One region of the Streptomyces sp. NPDC093795 genome, then DNA from elsewhere that is predicted to be linked to it. Evidence: riboswitches for the same ligand, from Rfam matches in the RefSeq annotation. Region 1 holds a riboswitch; each other region holds the start of a gene.
The links. A riboswitch is a leader RNA that binds a small molecule or an ion and turns the genes downstream of it on or off. The one in region 1 is predicted to bind cobalamin.
Positions count from the first base shown of each region.

Region 1 (5,300 bases):
GGGTCTCCTCCGCGGGGTCGCCCGGTCGGGTGGTGCGGTCCAGGGAGCGGAACCGGGTGGCCGGGGAGGAACCGGGGCAGGTCGTACGTGCCCCGTGAAGACCGGGATTACCCGGGGTTGCGGGGTGACCGCATCGTGGACAGCTCACCCGCCGGAACCGTAAACGGAATCCCTTGGCACCGGATTGGGTCACCACAGCGCCCGACCCAGTTCACCTTCCGTTCACTCAGGTTGCCTACGTTCGGCTAGCCACTGACGTCAAACGATTGCCTGGGTAAATGGAACACATCACGCTGCTGCTCGCCATTGTGGTCGTGACAGCTCTCGTGTTCGATTTCACGAACGGTTTCCACGACACCGCCAACGCGATGGCCACGACCATCTCGACCGGTGCCCTCAAACCGAAGACGGCGGTGGCCATGTCCGCCGTGCTGAACCTCGTCGGCGCGTTCCTGTCCGTGGAGGTCGCCAAGACGATCTCCGGCGGGATCATCAACGAAGAGGGCATTCGCACAGAAGTGATCTTCGCGGCGCTCGTGGGCGCCATCCTGTGGAACCTGCTGACCTGGCTCCTGGGCCTGCCGTCCAGCTCGTCCCACGCCCTCTTCGGCGGCCTCATCGGCGCCGCGGTCATGTCGGCCGGCTGGTCCGCGGTCAACGGCCCGACCATCGTCACCAAGGTCCTCATCCCCGCGATCGCCGCGCCGCTCGTCGCCGGTCTCGCCGCGATGCTGGCCACGAGGCTGACGTACAAGATCGGTGCGAAGACCGACGCGAAGCACACCGCCAAGGGCTACCGGGTCGGCCAGATCGCCTCCGCCGGTCTCGTCTCCCTCGCCCACGGCACCAACGACGCCCAGAAGACGATGGGCATCATCACCCTGGCGCTCGTCACCCAGGGCGTCGTCGCGCCTGGCTCGAACCCGCCCCTCTGGGTCATCGTCGCCGCCGGTGTCGCGATCGCCCTCGGCACCTACCTCGGCGGCTGGCGCATCATCCGCACCATGGGCAAGGGCCTCACCGACCTCCAGCCGCAGCAGGGCTTCGCCGCCCAGACCAGCGCCGCGACGGTCATCCTGGCCTCCTCGCACCTCGGCTTCTCCCTCTCCACCACCCAGTCCTGCTCGGGTGCCGTGATGGGCGCGGGTCTCGGCCGCAAGGGCGGTGTCGTCCGCTGGTCGACCGCGACCCGGATGTTCGTCGCCTGGGGTCTGACCCTGCCCGCCGCGGGCCTGGTCGGCGCCGGTGCCGAGTTCCTCACCAAGCAGGGCCCCTGGGGCATCGCCGCCGTCGCGGTCCTCCTGGTCGGCGGTTCGGCCGTCATCTGGTCGCTGTCCCGCCGCAAGCCGGTCGACCACCACAACGTCACCGCCGACGACCTCGACGCCGAGCCCGCGGGTGTGGTGACCACCGCCATGGCGGCCGTCACCCCGCCGCCCACGGCCGGTTCCGTCGCCGCCGTCGCGGACGAGGACCTCAAGACCACCATCCCCGCGCCGGTTCCCACCGACCCGGCCGCCCCCCAGGCCCCCGCCGCAGCGGTGTAAGGAACGAACGACATGAAGATCGACTGGGCAGCCCTCGGCTCCGTCTTCGGAGTCAGCCTCGTGGCGACCGTCGCCCTGGTGGGCCTCTTCACCCTCGGCATCATCGGCCTCTCCAAGCAGGAGCAGGCCGCCGCGCAGGGAGGCTCCGCCACCCTGGCCCGCACCGGTGCCTACGCCTGCTTCGCCCTGTGCCTCGCGGCCGTGGCGTACGGCATCTACCTGATCGTCGTCTGACGGTCCCGCAGTCCCCCGGCCGGGCGGTCCGCACCTTCGGGTACGGGCCGCCCGGCCGTCGTGTTTGTGGTGCTTCGCACAGTGACGCGGTGCAGGTCAAGGGTGAGTTGACGGCTGTTCCCGGGCGTGGTGGACTGCCGAGGCCATTACGGCGGCAGTAGAGGAAGTCCGGTGCGAATCCGGCGCGGTCCCGCCACTGTGACCGGATCCGAAGGGTCCGGGAGTCAGGAACTCTCGCCGCCGGTCACGTCGATCCAGGGCGCGGACCCTGAGTGAGGACATGCGCCATGCCCGGCCGCGGCCGCAGACCGTTCCGACCTTTCCGATCCCCCGGTGACTTCGCGTTCGGCGCGGCCGCCGGTCTCGCCGTCGACCTGCTCGTCGGAGACCCCCGCCGCGGACATCCCGTCGCCGCCTTCGGCCGGGCGGCCGCCGCGGTCGAGCGGCGCCTCCACCACGATCATCGCGGCTGGGGCGCCCTGCACACCGCCGTCTGCGCCGGCTCCACCGCCGCCCTCGGCGCGTTCGCCGCACGGGCCGTACGGAACCGGCCGGCCGCCTCCGTGGCGCTGACCGCCGTCTCCGTCTGGGCCGTCGTCGGCGGTACGACCCTGGGCCGGGAGGCCCGCGCGATCGGCGGGGCGCTCGCCGCCGGCGACCTCGACGTGGCCAGGGAACGGCTGCCGCACCTGTGCGGGCGCGACCCGCAGTCCCTCGACGGGCCCGCGATGGCCCGCGCGGTCGTCGAATCGGTCGCCGAGAACACCTCCGACGCCGTCGTCGGCGCCCTCTTCTGGGGCGCGGTCGCGGGCGTGCCCGGCCTGCTCGGCTTCCGGGCCGTCAACACCCTGGACGCGATGGTCGGCCACAAGTCGCCCCGCCACCGCCGCTTCGGCTGGGCCTCGGCCCGGCTCGACGACGTGGCCGGCTGGCCCGGGGCCCGGCTGACGGCCGCGCTCGCGACGGTGGCGGGCGGCGATGCGCGCGGGGCCGTACGGGCCTGGCGGGCGGACGCGGCGAAGCACCCGAGCCCCAACGCCGGCCCGGTGGAGGCGGCCTTCGCGGGGGCGCTCGGCGTACGGCTCGGGGGGACGCTCTCGTACGACGGGCGGGTCGAACACCGGCCGGTGCTCAACGGGGAGGGGCGGCCCGTCGAGGTCGCCGACATCGACCGGGCGGTGCGGTTGTCCCGCCGGGTCACCGGACTGACCCTGGCCGCCTGCGTGGGCGGCCGGTTGCTCGTGAGCGCGTGGAAGCGGAGGAACGCATGAGGGGTGGGGGGCTGCTCGTCGCCGGGACCACGTCCGACGCCGGCAAGAGCGTCGTGACGGCCGGCATCTGCCGCTGGCTGGTCCGCAAGGGCCTGAAGGTGGCGCCGTTCAAGGGACAGAACATGTCCCTCAACTCCTTCGTGACGAGGGAGGGCGCGGAGATCGGCCGTGCGCAGGCCATGCAGGCGCAGGCCGCGCGTGTCGAGCCGACCGCGCTCATGAATCCGGTGCTGCTCAAGCCGGGCAGCGACCGTTCCAGCCAGGTCGTCCTGATGGGGAAGCCGGTCGGTGAGCTGAGCGCCCGCGGCTACCACGGGGGGCGGCAGAAGGAACTGTTCGAGCCGGTTCTCGCGTGCTTGGAGGAGCTGCGGAGCACGTACGACGCGGTGATCTGCGAGGGCGCGGGCAGCCCGGCCGAGATCAACCTGCGGCGCACCGACATCGTGAACATGGGTATCGCGCGGGCCGCGCAGCTGCCCGTGGTCGTGGTCGGGGACATCGACCGGGGCGGGGTGTTCGCCCAGTTCTTCGGCACGACGGCGCTGCTCTCGCCCGAGGACCAGGCGCTGGTCGCGGGATATCTGGTGAACAAGTTCCGGGGTGATGTGACCCTGCTCGAACCCGGGCTCGACATGCTGCACGGACTTACCGGGCGCCGGACCTTCGGCGTCCTGCCGTACGCGCACGGGCTCGGCATCGACGAGGAGGACGGGCTGCGGGTCTCGCTGCGCGGGACGGTCCGCGAGTCGGTCGTGGCGCCGCCGGTCGGCGCGGACGTCCTGCGGGTCGCCGTCTGCGCCGTACCGCTGATGTCCAACTTCACGGACGTCGACGCGCTGGCGGCCGAGCCGGGTGTGGTCGTGCGGTTCGTCGACCGGCCCGAGGAGCTCGTCGACGCGGATCTCGTCGTCGTGCCCGGCACACGCGGGACGGTGGCGGCGCTGGCGTGGCTGCGGGAGCGGGGCCTGGCGGACGAGCTGGCCCGGCGCGCGGCCGAGGGGCGGCCGGTGCTCGGCGTCTGCGGCGGCTTCCAGGTGCTCGGCGAGCACATCGAGGACGAGGTCGAGTCGCGGGCGGGCGCCGTCGACGGGCTCGGGCTGCTGCCCGTACGGGTCCGGTTCGCGCGCGAGAAGACCCTGGCGCGGCCGGTCGGTGAGGCGCTCGGGGAGCGGGTGGAGGGGTACGAGATCCACCACGGGGTCGCCTCGGTCGAGGGTGGGGAGCCGTTCCTCGACGGGTGCCGGGTCGGCGCGGTCTGGGGCACGCACTGGCACGGCTCGCTGGAGAGCGACGGGTTCCGGCGGGCGTTCCTGCGGGAGGTCGCGGCGGCGTCCGGGCGGCGGTTCGTGCCCGCGCCGGACACGTCGTTCGGCGCGCTGCGGGAGGAGCAGCTGGACCGGCTCGGGGACCTGATCGAGGAGCACGCGGACACGGACGCGCTGCTGCGGCTGATCGAGGAGGGGGCCCCGACGGGGCTGCCGTTCGTGCCGCCGGGGGCGCCGTGAGCGCGGGCGCGCTCGGTGCGGGCCGAGGTCGGTGCCCGGGCGCGGGCCGGCGGGAGTGCGCCCGGCCTGCGGCCGGGCCGGGGTTCCCACCCGCACCACCCGTGCGGCAGGACGAGAACAGTGCGGGTGGCCCCTGTGGTCGGTCTCTCGCCGTCGGCGGCCGCAGGCCGTCGTCCGCACATCAGCGATCCGAAGGAGTGACCCACCGATGAGCACCCGGTTTCCGTTCACCGCCGTTGTCGGCATGGACGATCTGCGGCTTGCCCTGCTGCTGAACGCGGTGAGCCCTGCCGTGGGCGGTGTGCTCGTGCGGGGGGAGAAGGGGACCGCCAAGTCCACCGCCGTCCGGGCGCTCGCCGATCTGCTGCCGGCCGTGCCGGTGGTGGCCGACTGCCGGTTCAGCTGTGATCCCGCCTCGCCCGACGCCGGCTGCCCCGACGGGCCGCACTCCGACGCGCCCTCGGCCGAACGGGCCGCGCGGATGGTCGAGCTGCCCGTCGGGGCCTCCGAGGACCGGCTCGTCGGCGCGCTCGACATCGAACGGGCGCTCGCCGAGGGCGTGAAGGCCTTCGAGCCCGGGCTCCTCGCCGACGCGCACCGCGGCATCCTGTACGTCGACGAGGTCAACCTGCTCCACGACCACCTCATCGACCTCCTGCTCGACGCCGCCGCCATGGGCTCCTCGTACGTCGAGCGTGAGGGTGTCTCCGTACGGCATGCCGCCCGCTTCCTGCTCGTCGGGA
Region 1 covers NZ_JBIWIO010000015.1:114,064-119,363, reverse strand. Annotated here, with positions in the region: gene ACIRB7_RS31970 (anion permease) at 279-1,547, shown strand; gene ACIRB7_RS31965 (hypothetical protein) at 1,560-1,781, shown strand; cobalamin riboswitch at 1,903-2,035, shown strand; gene ACIRB7_RS31960 (cobalamin biosynthesis protein) at 2,069-3,052, shown strand; gene ACIRB7_RS31955 (cobyric acid synthase) at 3,049-4,557, shown strand; gene ACIRB7_RS31950 (putative cobaltochelatase) at 4,766-5,300, shown strand, end outside.

Region 2 (5,300 bases), on a different contig from region 1:
CAGTAGACGTACGCGAAGGCGCCGTAGAAGAACAGGCCCTCGATGCACGCGGCGAAGCAGATCAGGTTCAGGAGGAAGCGGCGGCGGTCGGCCTGGGTTTCCAGGCGGTCGATCTTCTCGACCGAGTCCATCCAGCGGAAGCAGAACTGCGCCTTCTCGCGGATCGAGGGGATCTCCTCGACCGCGTCGAACGCGGCCGCGCGGTCGTCCGGGTCGGGGAGGTAGGTGTCGAGCAGCGTCAGATAGAACTGGACGTGCACAGCCTCCTCGAACAGCTGGCGCGACAGGTACAGGCGCGCCTCGGGGGAGTTGATGTGCTTGTAGAGCGTGAGGACCAGGTTGTTCGAGACGATCGAGTCGCCCGTCGCGAAGAAAGCGACCAGGCGGCCGATCATGTGCTGCTCGCCCGGGGTCAGCTTGGCGAGGTCGGCGACGTCCGAGTGGAGGTCGACCTCCTCCACGGTCCAGGTGTTCTTGATCGCGTCGCGGTAGCGCTCGTAGAAGTCCGGGTAGCGCATCGGACGGAGGGTCAGTTCGAAGCCCGGGTCGAGGAGGTTCTTGTTCTCGGTGGTGCTCATTACTGGCAGGCCTCGCAGGACTCGGGGTTTTCGAGGGAGCAGGCGAGGGCGTCCGCGTCGGGGGTCGCCTGCTGTACGGGGATGGTGGCGGCCACGGTCGACGCCTGCGCCGCGCGGGCGATCCGGGTCGCCGGGCGGGAGCGCAGGTAGTACGTCGTCTTCAGGCCCTGCTTCCAGGCGTACGCGTACATCGACGACAGCTTGCCGATGGTCGGGGTTTCGAGGAAGAGGTTCAGGGACTGCGACTGGTCCAGGAACGGCGTACGGGCGGCCGCCATGTCGATCAGGCCGCGCTGCGGGATCTCCCACGCCGTGCGGTACAGCTCGCGGACCTCGGCCGGGACCCAGGTGAAGCCGGCGACGGAGCCGTTGGCTTCGCGCAGGGCCTCGCGGGTCTGCGCGTCCCACACGCCGAGCCTCTTCAGCTCGTCGACCAGGTACGAGTTGACCTGGAGGAACTCGCCGGAGAGCGTCTCGCGCTTGAAGAGGTTGGAGACCTGCGGCTCGATGCACTCGTAGACGCCGGCGATCGAGGCGATGGTCGCCGTCGGCGCGATGGCGAGGAGGAGCGAGTTGCGCATGCCGGTCGACGCGATGCGCTCGCGCAGCGCCGTCCAGCGCTCCGGCCAGTTCAGCTCGACGTCGTAGTGGTCGGGGTGCAGGACACCCCGGGCCGTACGGGTCTTCTCCCAGGCCGGCAGCGGGCCGTTGCGCTCGGCGAGGTCGGCCGAGGCTTCGTAGGCCGCCAGCATGATGCGCTCGGCGATCTTCGTCGACAGGGCGCGGGCCTCCGCCGAGTCGAACGGCAGCTTCAGCTGGAAGAAGACGTCCTGGAGGCCCATCGCGCCCAGGCCCACCGGCCGCCAGCGGGCGTTGGAGCGGCCCGCCTGCTCGGTCGGGTAGAAGTTGATGTCGACGACCCGGTCGAGGAACGTGACGGCGGTGCGGACGGTCGCGTCGAGGCGCTCCCAGTCGATGTCCGAACCCACCACGAACGCGCCGAGGTTGACCGAGCCCAGGTTGCAGACGGCCGTCTCGCCGTCGTTCGTGACCTCGATGATCTCGGTGCACAGGTTGGAGGAGTGGACGACCGTGCCGGGCTCGGCGGTCTGGTTCGCCGTACGGTTCGAGGCGTCCTTGAAGGTCATCCAGCCGTTGCCGGTCTGGGCCAGGGTCCGCATCATCCGGCCGTACAGGTCGCGGGCCGGCATCGTCTTGCGGGCCAGGCCCTTCGCCTCGGCGGCGCGGTAGGCGGCGTCGAACTCCTCGCCCCACAGGTCGACCAGCTCGGGGACGTCCGCCGGGGAGAACAGCGACCAGTCGGCGTCGGCGTTGACCCGGCGCATGAACTCGTCCGGGATCCAGTGCGCCAGGTTCAGGTTGTGCGTACGGCGCTGGTCCTCGCCCGTGTTGTCGCGGAGCTCCAGGAACTCCTCGATGTCCGCGTGCCAGGTCTCCAGGTAGACGGCGGCGGCGCCCTTGCGGCGGCCGCCCTGGTTCACGGCGGCGACGGAGGCGTCGAGGGTCTTCAGGAACGGCACGATGCCGTTGGAGTGCCCGTTGGTGCCGCGGATCAGCGAACCGCGGGCCCGGATGCGGGAGTACGAGAGGCCGATGCCGCCCGCGTGCTTCGAGAGGCGCGCCACCTGGTGGTAGCGGTCGTAGATGGAGTCCAGCTCGTCCTGCGGGGAGTCCAGGAGGTAGCAGGAGGACATCTGCGGGTGGCGGGTGCCGGAGTTGAAGAGCGTGGGGGAGGACGGGAGGTAGTCCAGGCGGCTCATCAGGCCGTACAGCGCCGTGACCTCGTCCAGGGCGCGCGTGCTGTCGTCCTCGGCGAGACCGCAGGCGACGCGGAGCATGAAGTGCTGCGGGGTCTCGATGACCTTGCGGGTGATCGGGTGGCGCAGCAGGTAGCGCGAGTAGAGGGTGCGCAGGCCGAAGTAGCCGAAGCGGTCGTCGCCGGCCCGGTCGATCGCCGCGTCGAGGCGGGCCGCGTGCAGGGCGACGAACTCGGCGGTGCGGTCGGCGATCAGGCCCTCGCGGTGACCGACGGCGACGGAGGCGGAGAAGGAGTACGCGCCCTGGCCGGCCGCCTCGTCGGCGATGGTGACCGTCAGGAGCCGGGCGGCGAGCCGGGAGTACGCCGGGTCCTCCGCGATCAGACCCGCGGCCGCCTCGGTGGCCAGCTCGCGCAGCTCCGCCTCGTCCGACGCGGCGCTGCGGCCGCGGAGCGCGGCGGCGGCGACCTTGCCGGGGTCGGTGTCGGCGAGATCGGCGGTGAGGTCGGTCAGGGTCCGCAGCAGCACGGTCCCGGGGCCGTCGCTCTCGACCGCGGAAGCCTCGGCGGAAGCCGGATCGGCGGGCGCGATGGTCACGTGGGGGCTCTCCCTCGCTCGGCTCGGGGCCGCGGCGGGGGAAGGCGGGCATGCGGGCATCCGTAACGCCGGACGCGACGCTTCCACCGGCCCACTCCGCGAGGCCCGGACGTCAGTGGCACCCGGAACGGACGGACCGGGCGCGCTGTCGGCAGGTCCTCGGACTCACCTCGTACGAATGTGTCGTATCCGTAGGAAGCACACCGTTGCGGGACAGTTCCGGATTCGCGCCGGATTCCCCTGCGTCGACAGCGAGCACGAGCATACATGTGGGGGGCGCCGCTCATGGCACCCCCCACATGTTGTGTCGCCGCCCGGTGTCAGAACTCCAGGGCGTAGGTGCGCAGCGAGTGGTCGGGGATCGGTTCCCAGTCCCGGTGCGGGGTGCGGACGAAGCCCAGGCGGTCGTAGATCCGGTGTGCAGAGACCATCTTCGCGTCCGTGGAGAGCACGAGGCGCTCGCACCCCGGAAGGGCCCTCGCGCGCTCGATACAGGCCCGTACGAGGGCTTCTCCGACGCCTCGGCCGCGGGCCTCCCGGCTGACGGCGAGCATGCGGAACTCGGCCTCGCCCGCGACCGCGATGTCCGCCCAGGGGGTGTCGCCGGTGGCGAAGGTCACTCCGCCGAGGAGCCGCCCGTCGGCGTCCTCCGCGACGAGTACCTCGCTCTCGCGCGCCCGCCGGGCTGTGTCCCGCAGCACGTCCAGATAGGAGTCCTGCGCCCCGTACTTCAGCAGCCCGTCGTCCAGATAGGTGCCCGCGGTGAGTTCTCCGACCGCCTCGTACTCCTCGGGCCGTACCGCCCTGATCGTGAAGTCCATGAGGGAAGTGTGCCTCCACGGGGACGCGAAGGGGCCCGGGATCTCACGGCGGAGATCCCGGGCCCTTCGGGTGCGGTTGTGGGGCGGTTCGGCGCGTCGCGGCCGTGCGGCCGGTCAGTGCGCCGCGGCCGTGAGCGTCAGTGCGTGTCGGCGCCGAGCTTCGGCATCTCGGTCTGCACGCCGGCGTCTCCGGCGTCCGCCGTGTAGTCGGACGGGGAGGTCTCGTCGATGCCTTCCGGGGCCTTGACGGCCTTGAGGACGAAGGTGAGGACGACCGTGACGACGAGGTTGAGGACGAAGGCGGTGAGGCCGATGTAGCCGATCTCGCCGATGCCGGGGATCTCGGCGGAGGGGCCGCCGAAGTGCTTCTGGGTGGGGCTGGCGACCCCGTACGCGGCGACCGTGCCGTAGAGCATGCCGACGGCCCAGCCGGCGAGCAGCGCCCAGCGGTGGAACCAGCGGGTGAACAGGCCGCCGACGAGGGCGGGGAAGGTCTGCAGGATCCAGATGCCGCCGAGCAGCTGGAAGTTGATCGCGACGGTCTTGTCCATGGTGAGGACGAAGGCGAGCGCGCCGACCTTCACCAGGAGCGAGACGATCTTGGAGACCTTGGTCTCCTGCGCCGGGGTCGCGTCCTTCTTGATGAAGTCCTTGTAGATGTTGCGGGTGAAGAGGTTGGCCGCGGCGATCGACATGATCGCGGCGGGGACGAGCGCGCCGATGCCGATCGCGGCGAACGCGACGCCCGCGAACCAGTCCGGGAACATCGTCTCGAACAGCTGCGGGATGGCGAGCTGCCCGTTCTTCACCTGGATCCCGGCGGCGATCGCCATGAAGCCGAGCAGCGCGAGCAGGCCCAGCATCAGCGAGTACAGCGGCAGGATCGTGGTGTTGCGGCGGATGACCTCACGGCTCCGGGACGACAGCGTCGCCGTGATGGAGTGTGGGTACATGAACAGCGCGAGCGCCGAGCCGAGGGCGAGCGTCGCGTACGTCCACTGGCCCGCCTCACCGGGGACGAGCGCGCCGCGCGGCTTGTCGGTCGCCGGGTTGGTCTGGGCGTACGCCTCGCCGGCCTTGGCGAAGATCTCGTCGAAGCCGCCCAGCTTGATCGGGATGTAGATGATCGCCACCGCGATGACGATGTAGATCAGGGTGTCCTTGACGAAGGCGATGAGCGCGGGGGCGCGCAGACCCGAGGAGTACGTGTACGCCGCGAGGACGCCGAAGGCGATGAGCAGCGGCAGGTCCTTGATGAACCAGTGGGTGGTCTCGCCGCCGCCGACGCCCATCACGTCCAGGACGGCCTGGATGCCGACGAGCTGGAGCGCGATGTACGGCATGGTGGCGAGGATGCCGGTGACCGCCACCGCGAGGGACAGGCCCTTGGAGCCGAAGCGGCCGCGCACGAAGTCCGAGGTGGTGACGTAGCCGTGCTTGTGCGAGACCGACCAGAGGCGCGGCAGGAAGGTGAAGATCAGCGGGTAGACCAGGATCGTGTACGGCACGGCGAAGAAGCCGGCCGC
Region 2 covers NZ_JBIWIO010000001.1:16,169-21,468, reverse strand. Annotated here, with positions in the region: gene ACIRB7_RS00100 (ribonucleotide-diphosphate reductase subunit beta) at 1-578, opposite strand, end outside; gene ACIRB7_RS00095 (ribonucleoside-diphosphate reductase subunit alpha) at 578-2,953, opposite strand; cobalamin riboswitch at 3,086-3,235, opposite strand; gene ACIRB7_RS00090 (GNAT family N-acetyltransferase) at 3,274-3,774, opposite strand; gene mctP (monocarboxylate uptake permease MctP) at 3,912-5,300, opposite strand, start outside.
Region 2: another riboswitch for cobalamin. It lies ahead of ACIRB7_RS00095 (ribonucleoside-diphosphate reductase subunit alpha); the one in region 1 lies ahead of ACIRB7_RS31960 (cobalamin biosynthesis protein).

Region 3 (5,300 bases), on a different contig from region 1:
CCGCGTGCAGGGCGTTGGCCCGGCTCGCCTCGGGGGCCGCGAACACACTGAGGCCTCGGCCCGCGCTCGTACGGGCCGAGCTCGTACGGTTCGCGCTCGTACGGGCCGAGCTCGTACGGTTCGCGCTCATACGGGCTGCGCTCGTACGGTTCGCGCTCATACGGGCTGCGCTCGTACGGTTCGCGCTCACACCGGCCGCGCTCGTACCGTTCGCGCTCAGGCGGGCCGCACTCATGCGCGGCGGCGGGCCTTCCAGATCGCCGCCCCGCCCAGGGCCAGGACGCCCGCCCCGCCCGCGAGGACGCCGAAGGACGGACCGCCGCCGCTTCCCTCTTCCCGGGCGCTGGGGGTCGTCGACGCCGTCGCGGGGGCAGGCGCGGGGGCGTTCTCCGCGACCTGTTCGCCGCAGCCCCGCGCCGGGTAGCCTGCGATCCCGCACAGCATGGCCGCGCTGTCGTACCGCAGCGGCTTCGCCACCGTGGCGAGCGCCTCCGCGCCCGTCGCGTCCTCGCGGACCTGCGCGCAGCCGACCTCGACCGTCTTCTCGGGCGGGGTCTCGCCGGGCGGCGCGTCCGCCGCGCCGCCGAAGTCGACGACGACCGCGACCCGCTTGGTGCCGGCCTTCTTCTCCACGCCTCCGCAGATCCCGGCGAAGTCGGGGGCGGCGGAGGGCAGGGAGGTGTCGCCCGTGCCGTTGCTGACCGCGAAGCGGAAGCCGATCGCGTCACCGTCGGCGGGGCGCGCGGTCGCGGGCCCCTGCGTGGCGTACGCCCACGGCTTGCCGCCGTCGCTCTCCCAGAACGACCAGTAGCGGTAGCCGGCCGCCTGCGCCGGAGCCGCCGCGATCACGGTCAGGGTGAGCAGCGCGCCGGCCGCGGCGCCCGCGGCCCGCGCGGTCACCCCACTGACGGCTCTCACTTCTTGCGGCCGCTCACGAGGAAGCCGATGCCGACGCCGACGACCGTGCCGATGCCGATGATCCACCACACGTCGAAACCGCGGCCCTCGTCGTCACTCGTCGTGGACGAGGCCGAGGTGTCGGGGGACTTGGGCGCAGGACCGGTGGCGTTGAGCTGCTCCACCAGGTCCACCGCGCCGAACTCGCGCGGGTCGGTCTCCGTCGCCCGGGCGGCCAGGATCAGCTGCGCGTACGCGGCCGGTCCGCTCTCCTTCGCCCAGGCGGCGGAGTTCTTCTCCAGCCAGTCGAGGGCGGGCTTCGCCTCCTTCGCGGCGCCGGACGCGGCGAGCGCGACGACGGCGTCGGCGGTGTTGCCGAAGTCGGGCTGCTCGGCCGTGTCGGCGGCGCCGGGCATCGGCGGCAGGGCGAGGTGACCGGTCTTCGCGACGGCCTTCGCCAGGTAGGAGGCGCCGTTGAGCGCGGCCCGCTCGACCGTCGGCTTCGACAGGTCGGTGCAGACCGGCGGCTGCGCCGGGGACGCCTTGGTGGCGACGATGCTCTTGCCGAGCCCGGCGAGGGTCGCGGCGGCGGTGGCGTCGGCGTTCGCGAGCAGCTTGCCGGTCTTGTCCGGCTGGTACGCGAAGGCGCCCGCGCCGGCCTTGTCCGAGCAGGGCACCGCGAAGGAGAGGAGCGCGTCGTAGGGCGTACGGCCCTCGGCGGAGGTGAACGAGCCGGGCCGCACACCCGTCGCGGCGAGCGCGCCGACGACGATGGAGGTGGAGTTGGCGTCGCTGGGGCCACCGACGCCGTACCCCCAGCCGCCGTCCTTGTTCTGCACGGTACGCAGCCAGTCGGCGCCGGCCTTCACGGCCGTGTCGATCTTCGCCGGGTCGGTGGCCTGGCGGCGGACGGCGCGGAGCGCCTGCACGGCGACGGCGGTGGCGTTGGTGTCCCGCATCGTCTGCGCGTCGCAGGCCTTCGTGACGTCCGCGCGGTACGAGCCGAAGGAACCGTCCGCGCACTGCTGGCCGAGGAGCCAGTCCACGGCCTGGTCGGCGGGCTGGTAGCCGGTGGCGCGCTGGGCGAGGAAGGCGAGCGACTGGCGCCAGACGCCGTCGTACGTCGGGTCCTTCTTGCCGTACAGACCGGGCGGGATCGCGACGGCCGAGGCGGAGGGGGAAGGTGCGGCGGGAGCGGCGGGTGCGGCCATGGCCACCCCGGCTGCTCCTGAGCCGAGCAGGACGGCGGCGGCGAGCGCGGCGGCGCCGCGGCGGACGGTGTTCATGGGGCCCTCTCCTGCGGCCGGGCACCGGCACGCCACAGGGGCACCAGGCTCCGGCTCCGTATTCCTCGACGGTGCCGGCGGTCACGTCCCGGGCGGGGCATTCCGACTCGCCGCCTCCTGGGAGACGGCTTACGGTTGCGGGGTCAGTGCCGGATTCGCACCGGCTTCCCCCCTTACGGGCATGATGACGACGTGCCCTCACTCTACCGGCCCGTACGGCCCGGGCCCCGGGGGGTGCGAGGCGGCTCACACCCGCGCGGGGACGGGCTCCGGGGTGATCTTGGAAGGCCTGAGACCTCACACGGCCACGTACTCCACCGGGTCCGTGCCCGCCACCGGCTCCGCGCGGCCCAGCTTCACCAGGCGGCGCACGTGGGCCTCGGCCTCGCTGACGGCGATGTTCCGCGACCCGTAGGGGATGTCCCGCCAGGGGCGGTTCCACTCCATCCGCTCGGCGAGCTGCCAGGGGGTGAGCGGGGTGGCGAGCAGCCCGAGGAGCCCGGTGAGCCGGTCCTCGTGGTGGTCGAGGAGTTCGCGGACCCGGCCGGCGGCGTCGGTGAAGGCGTGCTGATGGGCGGGGAGGACTTCGGCGACGCCGAGTCGCCCGACGCGTTCGAGGGAGTCGAGGTAGTCACCGAGGGGGTCGGTGACCGTCCCGTCGTCGGGGTCCTCGTAGAGGCCGATGTGCGGGGAGATCCCGGGCAGCAGATGGTCGCCGGAGAAGAGGCGGCCGTGCCCGGGGAGCCGGGACGGGTGCTCCTCCTCCAGGTGGAGGCAGACGTGGCCGGGGGTGTGGCCAGGCGTCCAGATCGCGCGCAGCCGGCGCCCGGCCAGGTCGAGCAGCTCGCCGGGGACGATCTCGCGGTCGGGGATCGCGGAGCACAGACCGGGCAGGGTGTCCATGCGCCCGGAGGCCCTTGCGGCCCGCAGCGGGGCGATGTGGTCCTCGGGGGCGCCGACGGTGGCGAGCTTCCGGGAGAGGTAGTCGAGCCAGGTGCCGGGTTCGGACTCGCGGGTGCGGCGGACGACGGCGGTGTCGGCGGCGTGCATGGCGATCCAGGCCCCGGACTCCTCGCGGACCCGGCCGGAGAGCCCGTGGTGGTCGGGGTGGTGGTGGGTGATGACGACCCCGTGGACGTCGCCGACGGACAGGCCCAACTCGCCCAACCCTGCCACCAGTTCGGCCCAGGAGACGGGATCGTCCCAGCCGGTGTCGACGAGGACGGGGCCGCGGTCCGTGTCGAGGACGTGGACGAGGGTGTGGCCGAGCGGGTTGTCGGGGATGGGCACCCGGAGCGACCAGACGCCCCCGCCGTGCTCGGTGACCTGGTTCGCGGGTTCCCGCATGGATCCTCATCTCTCCACGGTGGTACGGAGCATGCTCGACCGTTGCCCATCATAACTAGAACTGGTATCAGTTCTGAGACATCGTCAGGGAAATCCTCTCCTCAGAAGGCGGCCGTCATGACCGAGCTTGTGGAGCACGGAAAGCTGTTCATCGGCGGGGAGTTGACCGACCCGCTCGGCGAGGAGGTCATCGAGGTCATCTCCCCGCACACCGAGGAGGTCATCGGGCGGGTCCCGCACGCCTCCACCGCCGATGTCGACCGGGCCGTGGCCGCCGCCCGCCGGGCCTTCGACGAAGGGCCCTGGCCCCGGATGACCGTCGAGGAGCGGATCGCGGTCGTCGGCCGCATCAAGGACGCGATCGCCGTCCGCCACGAGGAGATCGCCCGCTCCATCAGCGCCCAGAACGGCTCCCCGTACTCCTGGTCCGTCCTCGCCCAGGCGCTCGGCGCGATGATGGTCTGGGACACGGCGATCACCGTGGCCCGCGACTTCGTGTTCGAGGAGCGGCGCGGCGGCGTCCTCGGGCCGCTGCTCGTCCGCCGCGAGCCGGTCGGCGTGGTCGCGGCCGTCGTCCCGTGGAACGTGCCGCAGTTCACCGCCGCCGCCAAGCTGGGGCCCGCGCTGCTCGCCGGCTGCACGGTGGTCCTCAAGCCCTCGCCCGAGTCGCCCCTCGACTCGTACATCCTCGCCGACATCGCCACCGAGGCCGGGCTGCCCGAGGGCGTGCTCAGCATCCTGCCCGCCGACCGCGAGGTCAGCGAGTACCTCGTCGCCCACCCCGGCGTCGACAAGGTCTCCTTCACCGGCTCGGTCGCGGCCGGCAAGCGGGTCATGGAGGTCGCCTCCCGCAACCTCACCCGCGTCACCCTCGAACTCGGCGGGAAGTCGGCCGCCGTGATCCTGCCCGACGCGGACCCGGCGACGGCCGTCGCCGGGATCGTCCCGGCCGCCTGGATGAACAACGGCCAGGCCTGCGTGGCCCAGACCCGGATCCTCGCCCCCCGCTCCCGGTACGAGGAGATCGCCGAGGCCCTCGCGGCGGCGGCCGGCTCCCTCGTCGTCGGCGACCCGCTCGACCCGGCCACCCAGGTCGGCCCGCTCGTCGCCAGGCGCCAGCAGCAGCGCTCCCTCGACTACATCGGCATCGGCCAGCAGGAGGGCGCCAAGGTCCTCGCGGGCGGCGGACGCCCGACGGGGCTCGACCGCGGCTGGTACGTCGAGCCGACCCTCTTCGGCGGCGTCGACAACTCCATGCGGATCGCCCGCGAGGAGATCTTCGGCCCGGTCATCTGCCTCCTGCCGTACGGGGACGAGGCCGAGGCCCTCAGGATCGCGAACGACTCCGACTTCGGGCTCAGCGGCAGCGTCTGGACCGCGGACGTCGAGCACGGCATCGACTTCGCGCGGGGGGTGCGCACCGGCACCTTCAACGTCAACACCTTCAGCCTCGACATGCTCGGCCCCTTCGGCGGCTACAAGAACTCGGGCCTGGGGCGGGAGTTCGGCCCCGAGGGCTTCGGCGAGTACCTGGAGCACAAGATGATCCACCTCCCGGCCGGATACGGCGACGTGTGATGGGGGACCGCTGGCACGTGGAGGTCGACCGGGGCGTCTGCATCGGCTCCGGCATGTGCGTCGTCCACGCCCCGGACGGCTTCCGCCTCGACACGGCCCGCCAGTCCCACCCCCGCGCACCGGAGTCCGACGCGGGCGAACGCCTGCTCGCGGCGGCGGAGGGCTGCCCGGTGGAGGCGATCCTGATCACGC
Region 3 covers NZ_JBIWIO010000002.1:696,527-701,826, forward strand. Annotated here, with positions in the region: gene ACIRB7_RS08150 (energy-coupling factor transporter transmembrane component T) at 1-130, opposite strand, end outside; gene ACIRB7_RS08155 (SCO2322 family protein) at 232-918, opposite strand; gene ACIRB7_RS08160 (prenyltransferase/squalene oxidase repeat-containing protein) at 915-2,183, opposite strand; cobalamin riboswitch at 2,260-2,390, opposite strand; gene ACIRB7_RS08165 (MBL fold metallo-hydrolase) at 2,481-3,530, opposite strand; gene ACIRB7_RS08170 (aldehyde dehydrogenase) at 3,648-5,108, shown strand; gene ACIRB7_RS08175 (ferredoxin) at 5,108-5,300, shown strand, end outside.
Region 3: another riboswitch for cobalamin. It lies ahead of ACIRB7_RS08160 (prenyltransferase/squalene oxidase repeat-containing protein); the one in region 1 lies ahead of ACIRB7_RS31960 (cobalamin biosynthesis protein).

Region 4 (5,300 bases), on a different contig from region 1:
GCCGCTGCCCGGCGTCCAGGGCTCGGCACCGGACCGCTCGACGATCAGGAACGCCGCCGGCATGAGCATCACGTCGGGGTGAGACTCCAGAGCCCGCGCGGAGTCGTGCAGTACGGCGTCGGGAAACCTGGCGCCGGTGTAGGCCAGGGAGCGCAAGGACAGCCGCTCCGCCGCCTGGAGAGGCGAGAGGGGTGCGTCAGGGTCCAGGACGAGGCCGTCGTCGACCCTCGGGCTGAGGGCGCCGGAGCCGGGGCTCCAGTCAGGGGTGAGGGGTTCGGGATCGGTGGGTCGTGGTGTTTCGAGGTCGCCGTACGCGTCGGCGGCCGCGTACTCCTCGGCCCGCACCACCCGGTAGCGGGTGTCGAGCACGGTGAGCTCGTCGACGTACTCCTTCTCCAGCCGGGCGACCGCCGCCAGCAGCGCCCGCCGCTCCGCCGGGCTCTTCGCGTCGTCCTTCGCCCGGAACCAGAGCAGCGAGTTCAGCCCGTCGCGGGCCTGCTGCGGACAGCCGTTGGTGACTTCGACGACCACCCGCCACCGCGGTCCGTCGTCCTCGCTCTGCGCGGCCACCCCGAACAGCGGGCCCCGTACGACCAGATCGCTGTGGCTCACCGCCGCGTCGGCGGCGTCGGCCTCCACCGCGGCCTCCACCGGCCCGATCAGATGGTGCGGGCCGCGGCGGCCGTCGACAGCGGCGCCGGGGTGTTGTTCGTCGTCAAGAACTACACCGGCGACGTCCTGAACTTCGAGATGGCGGCGGAACTCGCGGAGGACGAGGGCATCCAGGTCGCCAAGGTCCTCGTCGACGACGACGTCGCCGTCACGGACAGTCTCTACACGGCGGGCCGGCGCGGCACCGGCGGCACGCTCTTCGTCGAGAAGATCGCGGGCGCCGCCGCCGAGGAGGGCGCCCCGCTGGAGCGGGTGGAGGCGATCGCCCGCCAGGTGAACGCGCGCTCCCGGTCCTTCGGCGTGGCCCTCGGCGCCTGCACCACCCCCGCCAAGGGCAGCCCCACCTTCGATCTCCCCGACGGGGAGCTGGAGTTGGGCGTCGGGATCCACGGCGAACCGGGTCGGGAGCGGCGGCCGATGATGACCTCACGGGAGATCGCGGACTTCGCCGTCGACGCCGTCGTCGAGGACCTCCGACCCTCCGGGCCGGTGATCGCGCTGGTCAACGGCATGGGCGCGACCCCGCTGCTCGAACTGTACGGCTTCAACGCCGAGGTGCAGCGCGTACTCGGCGAGCGGCGCGTGCCGGTGGCCCGTACCCTCGTCGGCAACTACGTGACCTCGCTCGACATGGCCGGCTGCTCGGTGACGCTGTGCGAGGTCGACGAGGAGCTCCTCCGCCTGTGGGACGCGCCCGTACAGACGCCCGCGCTGCGCTGGGGCCGGTGAGACGAGGGATGGGAGAGGGGACCGACATGACGGAGACCTTCGGCGCGGACTTCCTGGTGCGCTGGCTGGCCGCGGTCGCCGAGGCCGTCGACCGTGAGGCGGACCGGCTCACCGAGCTCGACTCCGCCATCGGCGACGCCGACCACGGCGCCAATCTGAAGCGGGGGTTCGCCGCCGTCACCGAGACCCTGGCGAAGGAGCCGCCGGCCACGCCGGGCGCGGTGCTGACCACCGCCGGACGGCAGCTGATCTCCACTGTCGGCGGCGCGTCGGGACCGCTGTACGGCACGCTGCTGCGCCGTACCGGCAAGACGCTGGGCGACGACGAGCGGGTCACCCGGGTGCGGTTGGCGGAGGCGCTCGGGTCCGGCGTGGCGGCCGTCTCCCAGCTGGGCGGCGCCCAGGCCGGCGACAAGACGATGCTGGACGCCCTCGTCCCGGCCGTGGAGGGTCTGCGGGAGTCGTACGCGGCGGGCCGCGCCGCCGCCGAGGAGGGCGCCCTCGCGACCGTACCGCTGCGGGCGCGCAAGGGCAGGGCCAGTTATCTGGGCGAGCGGTCGGTGGGACACCAGGACCCGGGGGCGACCTCGTCGGCGCTGCTGTTCGCCGCGCTCCACGACACCGCGCGGACGACCGCGCGGACGGAGGGGGCATCGTGAGCGCAGCGCTCGACGCCACCGCGCGGACGACCGCGGGTACGGAGGGGGCATCGTGAGCGCCGTGACCGGTGGTGCGGAGGGCCGCGGTGGTTCCGCGCCCGTGGGCATCGTGCTCGTCTCGCACAGCGCCGCCGTCGCGACCGCCGTGGCCGAGCTCGCCCGGGGTCTGTCCGGCGGCGGCGACCTGGCGCCGATCGTCCCCGCGGGCGGGACCCCGGACGGGGGGCTCGGGACGAGTTCCGAGCTGATCTGCGAGGCGGCGAAGGCCGCGGACCGGGGCGCCGGAGTGGCGGTCTTGGTCGACCTGGGGAGCGCGGTGCTCACCGTGAAGGCGCTGCTCGCCGAGGGCGACGAGCTTCCCGACGGCTCCCGTCTGGTGGACGCGCCCTTCGTCGAGGGCGCGGTCGCCGCGCTGGTCACGGCGAGCGCGGGCGGCGACCTCGACGCGGTGGCGGCGGCGGCCTCGGAGGCGTACGCCTACCGCAAGGTGTGACGACCCGGAGTACGGCGTGAAGTGACTGCGTGGAGTGAGTGAGAAACCGCACCGGGTGGCGACCGTGTTGTGATGTACCTGGTCAACGCACTAGTGTCACAGGGCCTTGGTGTACGGGAAACCGGTGCAGTACCGGTGCGGCCCTCGCCACTGTGATCGGGAGGTCCGGCTCCACCCCCGCGGGGACACACCCTCGGGGAAGCCACTGGACCGCGACGGGAGACCGTCGTGGTGTGGGAAGGCGGAGTCCGGACGTATGACCGTCAGCCAGGAGACCGGCCAGGGTGCGTTGTCCATCCACGAGGTGCTGGAGAGGGTCTCCCAACCATGCATATAGCCGAGGGGTATCTGCCCCCTGTGCACGCGGCCGCCTGGGGCGTCGCGTCCGCACCGTTCATCGTCCACGGGGTCCGCGCGCTGACCCGCGAGGTACGGTCCAACCCCGAGTCCACTCTTCTGCTCGGCGCCGCCGGCGCCTTCACCTTCGTCCTCTCGGCGCTCAAGCTGCCGTCCGTGACCGGCAGTTGCTCACATCCGACCGGTACGGGTCTGGGCGCGATCCTCTTCCGGCCGCCGATCATGGCGGTCCTGGGAACGATCACCCTGCTCTTCCAGGCCCTGCTGCTCGCCCACGGAGGGCTCACCACGCTCGGCGCGAACGCCTTCTCGATGGCGATCGTCGGCCCCTGGGCGGGATACGGGACGTACTGGCTGCTGCGCCGGTCCGGTACGCCGCTGATGGTCGCCGTCTTCTTCGGCGCGTTCGTCGCCGACCTGTCGACGTACTGCGTGACCAGTGTGCAGCTGGCGCTCGCCTTCCCCGACCCGGGGAGCGGTATCGCCGGGGCGCTCGCCAAGTTCGGCGGGATCTTCGCCGTGACGCAGATTCCGCTCGCGGTGAGCGAGGGCCTGCTGACCGTGCTCGTGATGCGGCTGCTCACGCAGTCCAGCAAGGGCGAACTGATCCGGCTCGGCGTCCTCGCCGGGCGCACGGCGGAGCGACGCGAGGAGGCGGCCGCGTGATGAGCCGGAACGCGAAGATCAACACCCTGTTGCTGCTCGTCGTCGCCGCGCTCGCGGTACTGCCGCTCGCGCTGGGGCTCGGGGATCACAAGGAGGAACCGTTCACCGGGGCGGACGCGGAGGCGGAGACCGCGATCACCGAGCTCCAGCCGGATTACGAGCCGTGGTTCACGCCGCTGTACGAACCGCCGTCCGGGGAGATCGAGTCCGCCCTGTTCGCCCTCCAGGCGGCGCTGGGCGCCGGTGTCCTGGCGTACTACTTCGGTCTGCGGAGGGGCCGGAGGCAGGGAGCGGCCCTGGCGGAGGCGGCCGGGGCGAAGGGCGCGCCGGACGGGGGCGCCCCCGGGGACCCCGGCGAGCCGGGCGAGCCGGGCGCGTAGCCGCCGATGCTGCCGATCGACGCGGCGGCGCACAGCAGTCGCTGGCGCCGCCGCCATCCCGCCGAGAAGGCGCTGCTCGGCTTCGGTCTGACCCTGTGCGCGGTCTGTCTGCCCCCGTGGCCGGGCGCTGTGCTCGTGGCCGCGGCCACGCTCGGCGTGCTGCTCGGTCCGGCCGGTGTGCCGGGCCGGGCGCTGTGGCGGGCGTTCCGCATCCCCCTCGGCTTCTGTGTCACGGGCGCGATCCCGCTGCTCTTCGAGGTGGGCGGCGCCCGGGGGCTCGTCGCACTCGCCCCGGGAGGCCCGATCCAGGCGGTCGAGCTGCTCCTGCGGACCGCGTCGGCGTCGCTCGGGGTGCTGCTGTTCGCGTTCACCACGCCGGTCTCCGACGTCCTGCCCCGGCTCGTCCGGGCAGGGGTGCCGGCGCCGGTGGTGGACGTGGCACTCGTGATGTACCGGATCATCTTCCTGCTGCTCGACTCCCTGTCGAAGATCCGGCAGGCGCAGGCGGCCCGGCTCGGACACACCACCCGGGCCGCGACCTGGCGTTCGCTCGCCGGTCTCGGCGCGACCACGTTCGTGCGGGCCTTCGACCGGGCGCAGCGCCTGCAGTCGGGGCTTGCCGGGCGGGGATACGACGGGACGCTGCGGGTGCTCGTGCCCGTGTGCGTGGTGTCCCGCCGGTTCCTCGCCGCCACGGGCGCGCTGCTCGCGGGGCTCGTCGCCCTCACCCTCGTACTGGAAAGGTTCCTGCCGTGACGTCTTCGACGCCTTCGGTCCCTGCGGCTCCCGTGGTGGAGCTGGTGAACGCGGGCTTCGCCTACGAGGAGGGGCCCGCGGTCCTGTCGGGCGTGGACTTCTCGGTGGCGGAGGGACGCGCGGTGGCGCTGCTCGGCCGCAACGGCAGCGGCAAGACGACCCTGCTCCGGCTCCTCAGCGGCGGGTTGCGCTGCGGGAGCGGGTCGCTGCTCCTGGACGGGGCGGAGGTGGCGTACGACCGGAAGGGGCTGACCCGGCTGCGGACCACCGTGCAGCTGGTGACGCAGGATCCGGACGACCAGCTGTTCGCCGCCTCGGTCGGCCAGGACGTGTCGTTCGGTCCGACGAACCTCGGGCTGCCCGAGGAGGAGGTACGGCTGCGGGTCCAGGAGGCTCTTGAGGCGCTGGACATCGTGGCACTGGCGGACCGGCCGACGCATCTGCTGTCGTACGGGCAGCGCAAGCGGGCCGCGATCGCGGGCGCCGTCGCGATGCGGCCGAGGGTGCTGATCATGGACGAGCCGACGGCCGGGCTCGATCCGCACGGGCAGGAGCGGCTGCTCGACGCGCTCCAGCGGCTCCGGGAGG
Region 4 covers NZ_JBIWIO010000003.1:617,987-623,286, reverse strand. Annotated here, with positions in the region: gene ACIRB7_RS11645 (DUF5954 family protein) at 1-639, opposite strand, end outside; partial or broken gene ACIRB7_RS11640 (dihydroxyacetone kinase subunit DhaK) at 655-1,401, shown strand; gene dhaL (dihydroxyacetone kinase subunit DhaL) at 1,428-2,060, shown strand; gene ACIRB7_RS11630 (PTS-dependent dihydroxyacetone kinase phosphotransferase subunit DhaM) at 2,113-2,553, shown strand; cobalamin riboswitch at 2,616-2,852, shown strand; gene ACIRB7_RS11625 (energy-coupling factor ABC transporter permease) at 2,881-3,576, shown strand; gene ACIRB7_RS11620 (energy-coupling factor ABC transporter substrate-binding protein) at 3,576-3,956, shown strand; gene cbiQ (cobalt ECF transporter T component CbiQ) at 3,963-4,712, shown strand; gene ACIRB7_RS11610 (energy-coupling factor ABC transporter ATP-binding protein) at 4,709-5,300, shown strand, end outside.
Region 4: another riboswitch for cobalamin. It lies ahead of ACIRB7_RS11625 (energy-coupling factor ABC transporter permease); the one in region 1 lies ahead of ACIRB7_RS31960 (cobalamin biosynthesis protein).